Regions from separate parts of the Paenibacillus sp. FSL H8-0280 genome, predicted to be linked through region 2. Evidence: a T-box and tRNA genes for the amino acid it is inferred to sense, from the RefSeq annotation. Region 2 holds a T-box; the other holds one or more tRNA genes.
What was found. The T-box of region 2 lies ahead of trpS (tryptophan--tRNA ligase). A T-box ahead of a tRNA ligase gene usually reads a tRNA of that ligase, here a tRNA-Trp.

Region 1 (4,612 bases), 100 kb from region 2:
TTTTCCGCAAAGAGACAGGCTGTGCATTTAGTGAATATCTGACCAAGTACCGATTTAATATCGCTAAAAAATGGCTGGACGAAAGTGATCTAACCGTTAAAGATATCGCAGCACGACTTCGGTACAACAATCCGCAAAACTTTATCCGATCATTTCGTAAATGGGAAGGAATCACCCCTGGCCAGTACAGGGAGCGTAAGCAGAAAGCAGAAGTATCGAACAAAAATTAGACAAGGAGCACGATTGTAAGTCGTACTCCTTCGGCCAGCTCGGCCACCTATCCGTATGGCTCCCCGAACAGGGATAGGGCTCGGACCTGTGACAACTCGATTAACCGTGGAGTGCTCTACCAACTGAAATATCAGGGAATATGCTTCAGAGATCATTCTCTGAAAACGAGGGTCTGGTTCAAAGTGGTCGATGAATTAGTGGCTTCAAAAAAGAGGGAGCACATAACCTGCTCCCTTCACTTACACCTTCACTTCTGCAATCTTAACTTCATATGTTTCAACCGTTCATCTTTTGGCACAGCGTTGTGATGCTTCCTAGTGCCATCTTAGACGTTAGACTACATTGTCTCTGTCTCAATTCCTGATTATCAGTATACGTGCCAAGCTTATGCGATTTATTGCTTATCCTTAGTGCGAACTGTTTTCATATTTGGCTGTTCAAGTTGGATTAGAATTTTACCAAATCTTGCTCCACGTGAGAAGGTCACCGTACTATCCTTGTACGTATCGCTAATGTAATCCTCAGCCAATCTGAGGGAATCTTCATCCGATGGTAACTCATACGTATTAAGCCATTCTGGCAGCTTCTCGATAATCTCTTCCACCGGTACTTCAAATGAGTTAACTTCTCTCGTAATGATCATGGTGTATGAATAACCCTTCAAATACAGCAACTGTTGAATATATCCCATATCACCGGCCTTATATGAAGAAGTTACACCCAGTACATCCTTAAGTTCTTCCATTAGTGTGTGTTCCTTCTGTCCCGCCATAGTGCTTATATATACATACTTCCGGGCACAGTTGATCGCCATCTCAATCGTTTCCCAATCCGACATTGCTGGACACATGGATGCAAATGCAAAGTCATATTTCTTCTCCCAGCCTTTATCCTGAATGGAGATTTCCTCATATCGTTCGTTTACGATTTCGATATTGGATTCCAGAGCTGAAGGTATCGTCTCTTTCATAAGGGAGACAAGCAACTCAGAAGGCTCAACTGCGGTCACACTTGCCCCCTTTTCTGCAAAAGGAATGGTAAATATGCCTGAAGCGGCTCCAATGTCCAAAATGGATAACCCTGCGAATTCCACACCCTGGTTTTCAATCCAGCCCATAATGCGTTCAGAACGCTGCTTTCCTTCTTCAGTGAACGACTGTGCATGATAATCTCTTGCCCATCGCTCAAATACTTCTTCTGTATTAAATGGTGCGCTTTTCTTCTTATATTTTGAACTTCTCGGACCATTCTTCCATGCCTCTTCCCATACAGAAAGATCAAATAACAGATCGGTATCCGAAACATTTTTTCCATTAGTCACTCTACTTCACTCCTCCATATTAAAGACTTTACTTATCTACAATATACTGAATATAATTATACGTCAATCTTTATTAACGTCCATCTTCTCTTACTCTAGATTTTCTTACTGCACATAAATCATTTCATATGAAATAAAAATAGCCCTACACATTGCATAAGCAACATGTAGGGCTATTCAATATACCGGCGAGAGGACTCGAACCTCCACGGTTTCCCACTCGATTTTGAGTCGAGCGCGTCTGCCATTCCGCCACGCCGGCATATGCTGGAGGCGCCACCCAGATTCGAACTGGGGATAAAGCTTTTGCAGAGCTGTGCCTTACCACTTGGCTATGGCGCCATATTTTGGAGCGGACGACGGGAATCGAACCCGCGACCCTCGCCTTGGCAAGGCGATGCTCTACCGCTGAGCCACGTCCGCATAATGGCTGGGGATATAGGATTTGAACCTATGCATGACGGAGTCAAAGTCCGTTGCCTTACCGCTTGGCTAATCCCCAATAAAAAATGAAAAAACAAAGGGGCGATCGAGGGGAATTGAACCCCCGAATGCCGGATCCACAAACCGGTGCGTTAACCACTTCGCCACGATCGCCACAAAAGGTTATTTTCTAAAAAGTTAATTGGCAGGGGCAGCAGGAATTGAACCCACACCAACGGTTTTGGAGACCGTTGTTCTACCTTTAAACTATGCCCCTATAAAACTGGTGGAGGATGATGGATTCGAACCACCGAACCCGTACGGGAGCAGATTTACAGTCTGATGCGTTTGGCCACTTCGCTAATCCTCCAGGATTACATGGTGCCGGCGAGAGGACTTGAACCCCCAACCTACTGATTACAAGTCAGTTGCTCTACCAGTTGAGCTACACCGGCATATTAAATTATTTTAAAAATGGTGGCTCGGGACGGAATCGAACCGCCGACACGAGGATTTTCAGTCCTCTGCTCTACCGACTGAGCTACCGAGCCATAATAAAGTCTAATCTTAATTCCTTACACTTTATATAGGGCATCAGTGCCATACAGCAGATGTAGTGAACAGTTTGCCTCATGTAAAGATTAAATGGCGGAACCGACGGGATTCGAACCCGCGATCTCCTGCGTGACAGGCAGGCATGTTAGGCCAACTACACCACGGTTCCAGATCACTTTCTCAAAGGAAAGTATAATTGCGGGGGCAGGATTTGAACCTGCGGCCTTCGGGTTATGAGCCCGACGAGCTACCGGGCTGCTCCACCCCGCGTCGTTATAAAGTTTATATGGTGGAGGCTGAGGGGATCGAACCCCCGACCCTCTGCTTGTAAGGCAGATGCTCTCCCAGCTGAGCTAAGCCTCCGAACAACACATTTATGATCATACCATAATCTTGTTGTAAAAATCAACTTCTTTTTTTGAAGTTATTATGACCCGTAGGGGATTCGAACCCCTGTTACCTCCGTGAAAGGGAGGTGTCTTAACCCCTTGACCAACGGGCCTTAATATTATGGCGGAGAGAGAGGGATTCGAACCCTCGAGACGCTTGTGACGCCTACACGATTTCCAATCGTGCTCCTTCGGCCAGCTCGGACACCTCTCCATATGGCTCCCCGAACAGGGCTCGAACCTGTGACAACTCGATTAACAGTCGAGTGCTCTACCAACTGAGCTATCAGGGAATATGCTTCAGAGATCGTTCTCTGAAAACTAGATTCGAAACGAAACATGCGAATTATCACTTGCTATTGGATAAGCCCTCGACCGATTAGTACTGGTCAGCTCCATGCATTGCTGCACTTCCACCCCCAGCCTATCTACCTCGTCGTCTTCAAGGGGTCTTACATACTGGGAAATCTCATCTTGAGGGGGGCTTCACGCTTAGATGCTTTCAGCGTTTATCCCGTCCGTACATAGCTACCCAGCGGTGCTCCTGGCGGAACAACTGGTACACCAGCGGTACGTCCATCCCGGTCCTCTCGTACTAAGGACAGCTCCTCTCAAATTTCCTACGCCCACGACAGATAGGGACCGAACTGTCTCACGACGTTCTGAACCCAGCTCGCGTACCGCTTTAATGGGCGAACAGCCCAACCCTTGGGACCTACTTCAGCCCCAGGATGCGATGAGCCGACATCGAGGTGCCAAACCTCCCCGTCGATGTGGACTCTTGGGGGAGATAAGCCTGTTATCCCCAGGGTAGCTTTTATCCGTTGAGCGATGGCCCTTCCATGCGGTACCACCGGATCACTAAGCCCGACTTTCGTCCCTGCTCGACTTGTAGGTCTCGCAGTCAAGCTCCCTTATGCCTTTGCACTCTTCGAATGATTTCCAACCATTCTGAGGGAACCTTTGGGCGCCTCCGTTACTCTTTAGGAGGCGACCGCCCCAGTCAAACTGCCCACCTGACACTGTCCCCGCACCGGATTACGGTACCAGGTTAGAACCTAGATACGATCAGGGTGGTATCCCAACGTTGCCTCCACGCAAGCTGGCGCTCACGTTTCAAAGGCTCCCACCTATCCTGTACAGATCGTACCCAAATTCAATATCAAGCTGCAGTAAAGCTCCATGGGGTCTTTCCGTCTTGTCGCGGGTAACCTGCATCTTCACAGGTATTAAAATTTCACCGGATCTCTCGTTGAGACAGCGCCCAAGTCGTTACGCCATTCGTGCGGGTCAGAATTTACCTGACAAGGAATTTCGCTACCTTAGGACCGTTATAGTTACGGCCGCCGTTTACTGGGGCTTCGGTTCACAGCTTCGGATTGCTCCTAACCACTCCCCTTAACCTTCCAGCACCGGGCAGGCGTCAGCCCGTATACTTCGCCTTACGGCTTCGCACAGACCTGTGTTTTTGCTAAACAGTCGCTTGGGCCTTTTCACTGCGGCCCCCTCGTGCTATTCACACTACCGGGGCACCCCTTCTCCCGAAGTTACGGGGTCATTTTGCCGAGTTCCTTAACGAGAGTTCTTCCGCGCGCCTTAGAATACTCTTCTCGCCTACCTGTGTCGGTTTGCGGTACGGGCACCATCACCTGGCTAGAGGCTTTTCTTGGCAGTGTGAGATCATGACCTTCGC
Region 2 (4,612 bases):
CGATATCTTGGAACCGCTGGCATGTGGTTAAACGGGTTGAGGACGGCAGTTATGTGATCGGTAAAATGGATGGTTCTAATCTGGTATGGAGTCTGCACGCCTCGTCTTCTACTCATGCGGCCGTTGCTGCTTCACGCAAATCACCGGAAGTCAGTGCCTTCCTCTATTTCACCTCCTATGCGGTGGCAGAGGTTGAAGAACTGCCTGCCGGTTACAAGGTCCGTTGGGCAGATGTACGTTATCGACACCGGAAACAATATCCATTTGTCGCTGTGATTGTGATGGATCGGAATTTTGAAACGATTGATACGTATGTAGGCTGGTTAAGCGATGAGAAAATGGATAAAAAACTTTTATCTGCACGCCCTTGACGAAGTGAGCATGGCAAGGCACAATCAGACATAGGAACTGATACGCGAGAAAGCCCGGAGCGTTTCCGCTCCGGGCTTTCTGTTTATCCTGTTTTGTTGCTGTTGGTTAAAATAAATTATTTGCCAGACCCAGCCAGAGACTGCTCAGCGATTTGTACCAGACGTTTGGTGATATATCCACCCAAAGATCCTGTTTCACGGGAAGTGTAGTTACCATAGTAACCGTCTTGTGGGATAGTTACACCCAGTTCCTGTGCAGCCTCGATTTTCAATTGTTGCAGTGCTGAATTTGCCTGAGGTACCACCAAGTTGTTAGAACGAGATCCTTGAGCCATATTTATAATCTCCCTTCAATCTGTGTCTGTAATGTAATTGCAAGCTTGCAAGATTATTATGGCTCGTAGGCTACAGGTTATACGGAGTTTTACTAAATTTGTAGATGGAGGTTTTTCCCAATGAGTAAAGGTTTGTCTTTATGGTTCGCATTCTCTTCGATTATCTTGTTAACGGTTTCAGCAATTATGATCTCCTACTCCGGTTGGTTTGCTGCACTACTGTTTGTCCTGTCCATTGCCAACATTGGCTGGGGATTTGTGATTCGCGCCAAAAAAGAACGTCAGGAAGTTCGCTCGGCTGCTTCAGAGCCCACTTCTTGAGCAGGTCATTTGATAGTTCAATAATGAACGCATGAATAAAGAGGAGTCCTTCAATAGGGCTCCTCTTTATTTGTGTTAACTATTCATTGCATGAAATGAATAGTTTGTTCAGGACTACTGTTTACGTCTCGGAACAAATCCCATACGTTCTTTCACTGCATCCAACGTTTGAGCAGCAACTTCTTCTGCACGGCGGGCTGACGTATCCAGAACATCGGCCAATTCGCCAGACTCACGAATCTCATTATATCGTTGTTGGAGCGGTTCAATCACAGATACAACCACTTCAGCCAGTTCCTTCTTGAATGGACCGTACATCTTGCCTTCATAACGCTCAGCTACTTCCTTAAGCGTCATACCTGCACATTCAGCATAAATACTCATCAGATTGCTGACTTCCGGTTTGTTTGCCGGATCATATACGACTTCACGTCCCGAATCTGTAGTGGCACGGCTGATTTTTTTGCGAATCACATCCGGCGGATCCAGCAGGGCAATATAGCTGCCAGCGTTAGGGTTACTTTTGCTCATTTTCGAAGAGGCATCATCAAGGGACATTACCCGTGCACCCACCTGTGGAATATACGGATCTGGAATGGTGAAGTACTCCCCATAACGGTGGTTAAAACGTCCTGCCAGATCACGTGTCAGTTCCAGATGCTGCTTCTGATCCTCACCTACTGGTACAAGGTCAGCATTGTATAACAAAATATCAGCCGCCATTAATGATGGATACACAAACAGTCCGGCACCAACGGAATCTTTACCGGATGATTTATCCTTAAACTGAGTCATGCGTTCAAGCTCACCCATGGAGGTCAGCGTTGTCATCAACCAGCCCAATTCCGCGTGCTGCGGTACATGGGATTGCAGAAATACGTTAGATTTCGAAGGATCAATACCTGCTGCAATAAACAGCGCAGCTACCGCTTCCGACTGTTCGCGCAATGCTGCTGGCTCCTGAGCCACGGTGATGGCATGAAGATCAACCACCATGAAATGACATTGGTAGTCATGCTGGAGTTTTACAAAATTTTTGATTGCACCAATATAGTTGCCCAATGTGAGCTTACCGCTTGGCTGAATACCTGAAAGTACTGTTTTCATTGCACATAACGCCTCCCTGATTGTATAAAAAAACTCCTGCCATTCTCTGCGAACGCAAAAAGGCCCCACATCCGCAAGGGACGTGAGACCGTGGTGCCACCCTTATTCGCTTTTCTTCGATTGCTCCTGACCCTGTATCAAGTCAAGCCGAAGAAATGCCTTCATTGTTCCGTAACGTGGATTATACGGCAGACTCTAGTGGGGCAAGCCCATCTCTGGCTTAACCTGTTCAAACCTACACTCAAGGGTCCATTCGGTAAAGAGCTCACACCGGTTCACATCAACCACCGGCTTTCTGAAGAGGATTCTCTTGGCCTACTTATCCCTGTCATCGATTTCAAGTCATTCAATTCTAATAAATGCTTTTAGAGTTCCATCTTAATGCGCACAGGCGTGAATGTCAAAATGAGTTGAACTTTTTTACCCGAGACATCAAAATCTGTTATGATGGAATTGCTTATCCTGTTGCCTGCTTCACACGAAATAGCGCAGGAAATCGCTGGCATGTACACAACGATACGCCTGCAGCAGTAGCTTCATCACAACTGCTTGCAGACAGATTTCAAGTGGGAAAAGGAGCATCGATATGAAACAAGTGACCAAAGGCCAATGGAATGGTTACGACACGTATATCCTACATAGCCGTGAATTGGAAATCACCCTGCTGCCGCGTCTTGGAAATAATATTATTTCTATTCGCGATTTAGTGCAGGACAGAGATGTCGTCCGCCGTCCGGATGAAGACGATCTTGCCTTTTATCTGCAGAAGCCGTACCATTTTGGCGTTCCTCTCCTGATTCCACCAGGGCGCATTCATCGTGGACAATTCGAATATGAAGGCGTTCGTTACCAGTTTGATCAGAACACGGCGAATGACAACCATATTCACGGTCTCCACCGTACCCAATCCTGGTGTGTCAGTGACATTGAGGAAGATGAAGACGGCTGTGCAATTACGACTGAATTACTGACCGAAAATGAAGAGCATTGGATGGCCCAATTCCCGATTCCCCTAAAACTTGAGATGACGTTCAGTCTGCAAAACGCTGTATTTAGCCAGCGTCTTCGAGTCACCAATCTGAGCTCAACGCCTGCTCCTTTTGGGATGGGATATCATACATGGTTTTTGTTAGACGGCAAACCTGCCGACTGGACACTGCAATTGCCTGTTTCCGGAATATACGGACAGAATGAAGAACAACTACCGACAGGTGAACTGGAGTCCCTGGGTGAATGGTCTGCTCTGAACGAAGGCATCAATTTGCAGGGACGTAACTGGGATACCCTGTTGAAAGCTACCGAAGGTGAACCGGCTACGGCTTACTTACGCAGACAAGATGGATATACATTGAAATATTCAGCAGATGAAGCATTTTTCAAACATTGGGTTCTCTTTACCAAAGGTGAATCCGATCAGTTCTTGTGCATTGAACCGTACACTTGGCTCCCGGATGCACCTAATTTGGCTTTATCGGATGAACAAACCGGGTTGATTCGCTTGGAACCGGAACAGCCTGTTGAGTTATTTACACGTATTGAGGTTATACCTCCTACAGACTAAGCGAGCTGATCATGCTCTATTTTGCTTTTACGCATATCACCCTATATTTTGATATCCAAATACAACTTGCCGACCCGCATTGGGTCGGCTTTTTTATGTGTCCTGTGCACGGATATTTATCCATATTTTCCCTTACGCCATATCATGTATATTTCCGTATTCTCTAACCATACTAACATCACCAACCCATAAGGAGGTGACACATATGTACGGAAGTCAAAACCAAGGTAGCGGTAGCCGCTCCAACAACCTGGTCGTTCCCCAAGCAACAGCAGCATTGCAACAATTGAAAATTGAAGCTGCTCAAGAGCTGGGTGTAACTATTCCACAAGATGGTTACTACGGTAACTATACTTCCCGTGAGACAGGTTCTCTGGGTGGATACATCACTAAACGTCTGGTGCAAATCGCTGAGCAGCAATTATCGGGTCGTTCGTAAGCTCGTAATTATTGCTTGAGCCTAAGCAGAATCCAAAAGCAAAAAGCGGCCTTCTTCGGAAGTGCCGCTTTCTCTTGTGCAACTAATTATGAGGTCGACTCCATATCTGAATCCTTGTATGTATTGGTTCTAGGGTAACGAATCATCAAGCTCGCCATATTGTAATTAGACTCCATCGTTGCATCTACCAAAATCATACCTTGTCTTACTGTGAAGTCGTACGATATTTCGCCATGTGTCCAATTACGTTTGAATTTCAACGTCTCCAGTGCCATTGCCCGGAAAGAAGTTCTCTGGGTTTCGTTTAGCCCCCCTTCCTCCACAGCCATCTGCCCATCTCGTCCAGCTATCGGATTATGTCGAATACCGAATTTCCCAATTACGTTGTTTCGTATTTGCACAAAAACTACCCCTGAATCTAACCCTGATAACTCATGATCAAGTTCTTTGAATACCAGATCCAACTGTCTCGCTAATG

Region 1: it has a tRNA-Trp gene. The T-box ahead of trpS (tryptophan--tRNA ligase) is inferred to sense a tRNA for this amino acid. The anticodon was not compared.

What each region holds. Positions count from the first base shown of each region.
Region 1 covers NZ_CP150296.1:5,853,687-5,858,298, forward strand. Annotated here, with positions in the region: gene MHI12_RS25515 (helix-turn-helix domain-containing protein) at 1-230, shown strand, start outside; tRNA gene MHI12_RS25520 (tRNA-Asn) at 287-368, opposite strand; gene MHI12_RS25525 (methyltransferase domain-containing protein) at 626-1,552, opposite strand; tRNA gene MHI12_RS25530 (tRNA-Leu) at 1,736-1,814, opposite strand; tRNA gene MHI12_RS25535 (tRNA-Cys) at 1,821-1,894, opposite strand; tRNA gene MHI12_RS25540 (tRNA-Gly) at 1,901-1,975, opposite strand; tRNA gene MHI12_RS25545 (tRNA-Gln) at 1,980-2,054, opposite strand; tRNA gene MHI12_RS25550 (tRNA-His) at 2,077-2,149, opposite strand; tRNA gene MHI12_RS25555 (tRNA-Trp) at 2,179-2,252, opposite strand; tRNA gene MHI12_RS25560 (tRNA-Tyr) at 2,260-2,345, opposite strand; tRNA gene MHI12_RS25565 (tRNA-Thr) at 2,355-2,430, opposite strand; tRNA gene MHI12_RS25570 (tRNA-Phe) at 2,451-2,526, opposite strand; tRNA gene MHI12_RS25575 (tRNA-Asp) at 2,622-2,699, opposite strand; tRNA gene MHI12_RS25580 (tRNA-Met) at 2,727-2,800, opposite strand; tRNA gene MHI12_RS25585 (tRNA-Val) at 2,818-2,893, opposite strand; tRNA gene MHI12_RS25590 (tRNA-Glu) at 2,961-3,032, opposite strand; tRNA gene MHI12_RS25595 (tRNA-Ser) at 3,042-3,133, opposite strand; tRNA gene MHI12_RS25600 (tRNA-Asn) at 3,137-3,212, opposite strand; rRNA gene MHI12_RS25605 (23S ribosomal RNA) at 3,279-4,612, opposite strand, start outside.
Region 2 covers NZ_CP150296.1:5,750,443-5,755,054, forward strand. Annotated here, with positions in the region: gene MHI12_RS25020 (metal-dependent hydrolase) at 1-371, shown strand, start outside; gene MHI12_RS25025 (alpha/beta-type small acid-soluble spore protein) at 488-706, opposite strand; gene MHI12_RS25030 (hypothetical protein) at 827-1,027, shown strand; gene trpS (tryptophan--tRNA ligase) at 1,142-2,134, opposite strand; T-box leader at 2,208-2,475, opposite strand; gene MHI12_RS25040 (aldose 1-epimerase) at 2,721-3,695, shown strand; gene MHI12_RS25045 (alpha/beta-type small acid-soluble spore protein) at 3,901-4,134, shown strand; gene MHI12_RS25050 (O-methyltransferase) at 4,221-4,612, opposite strand, start outside.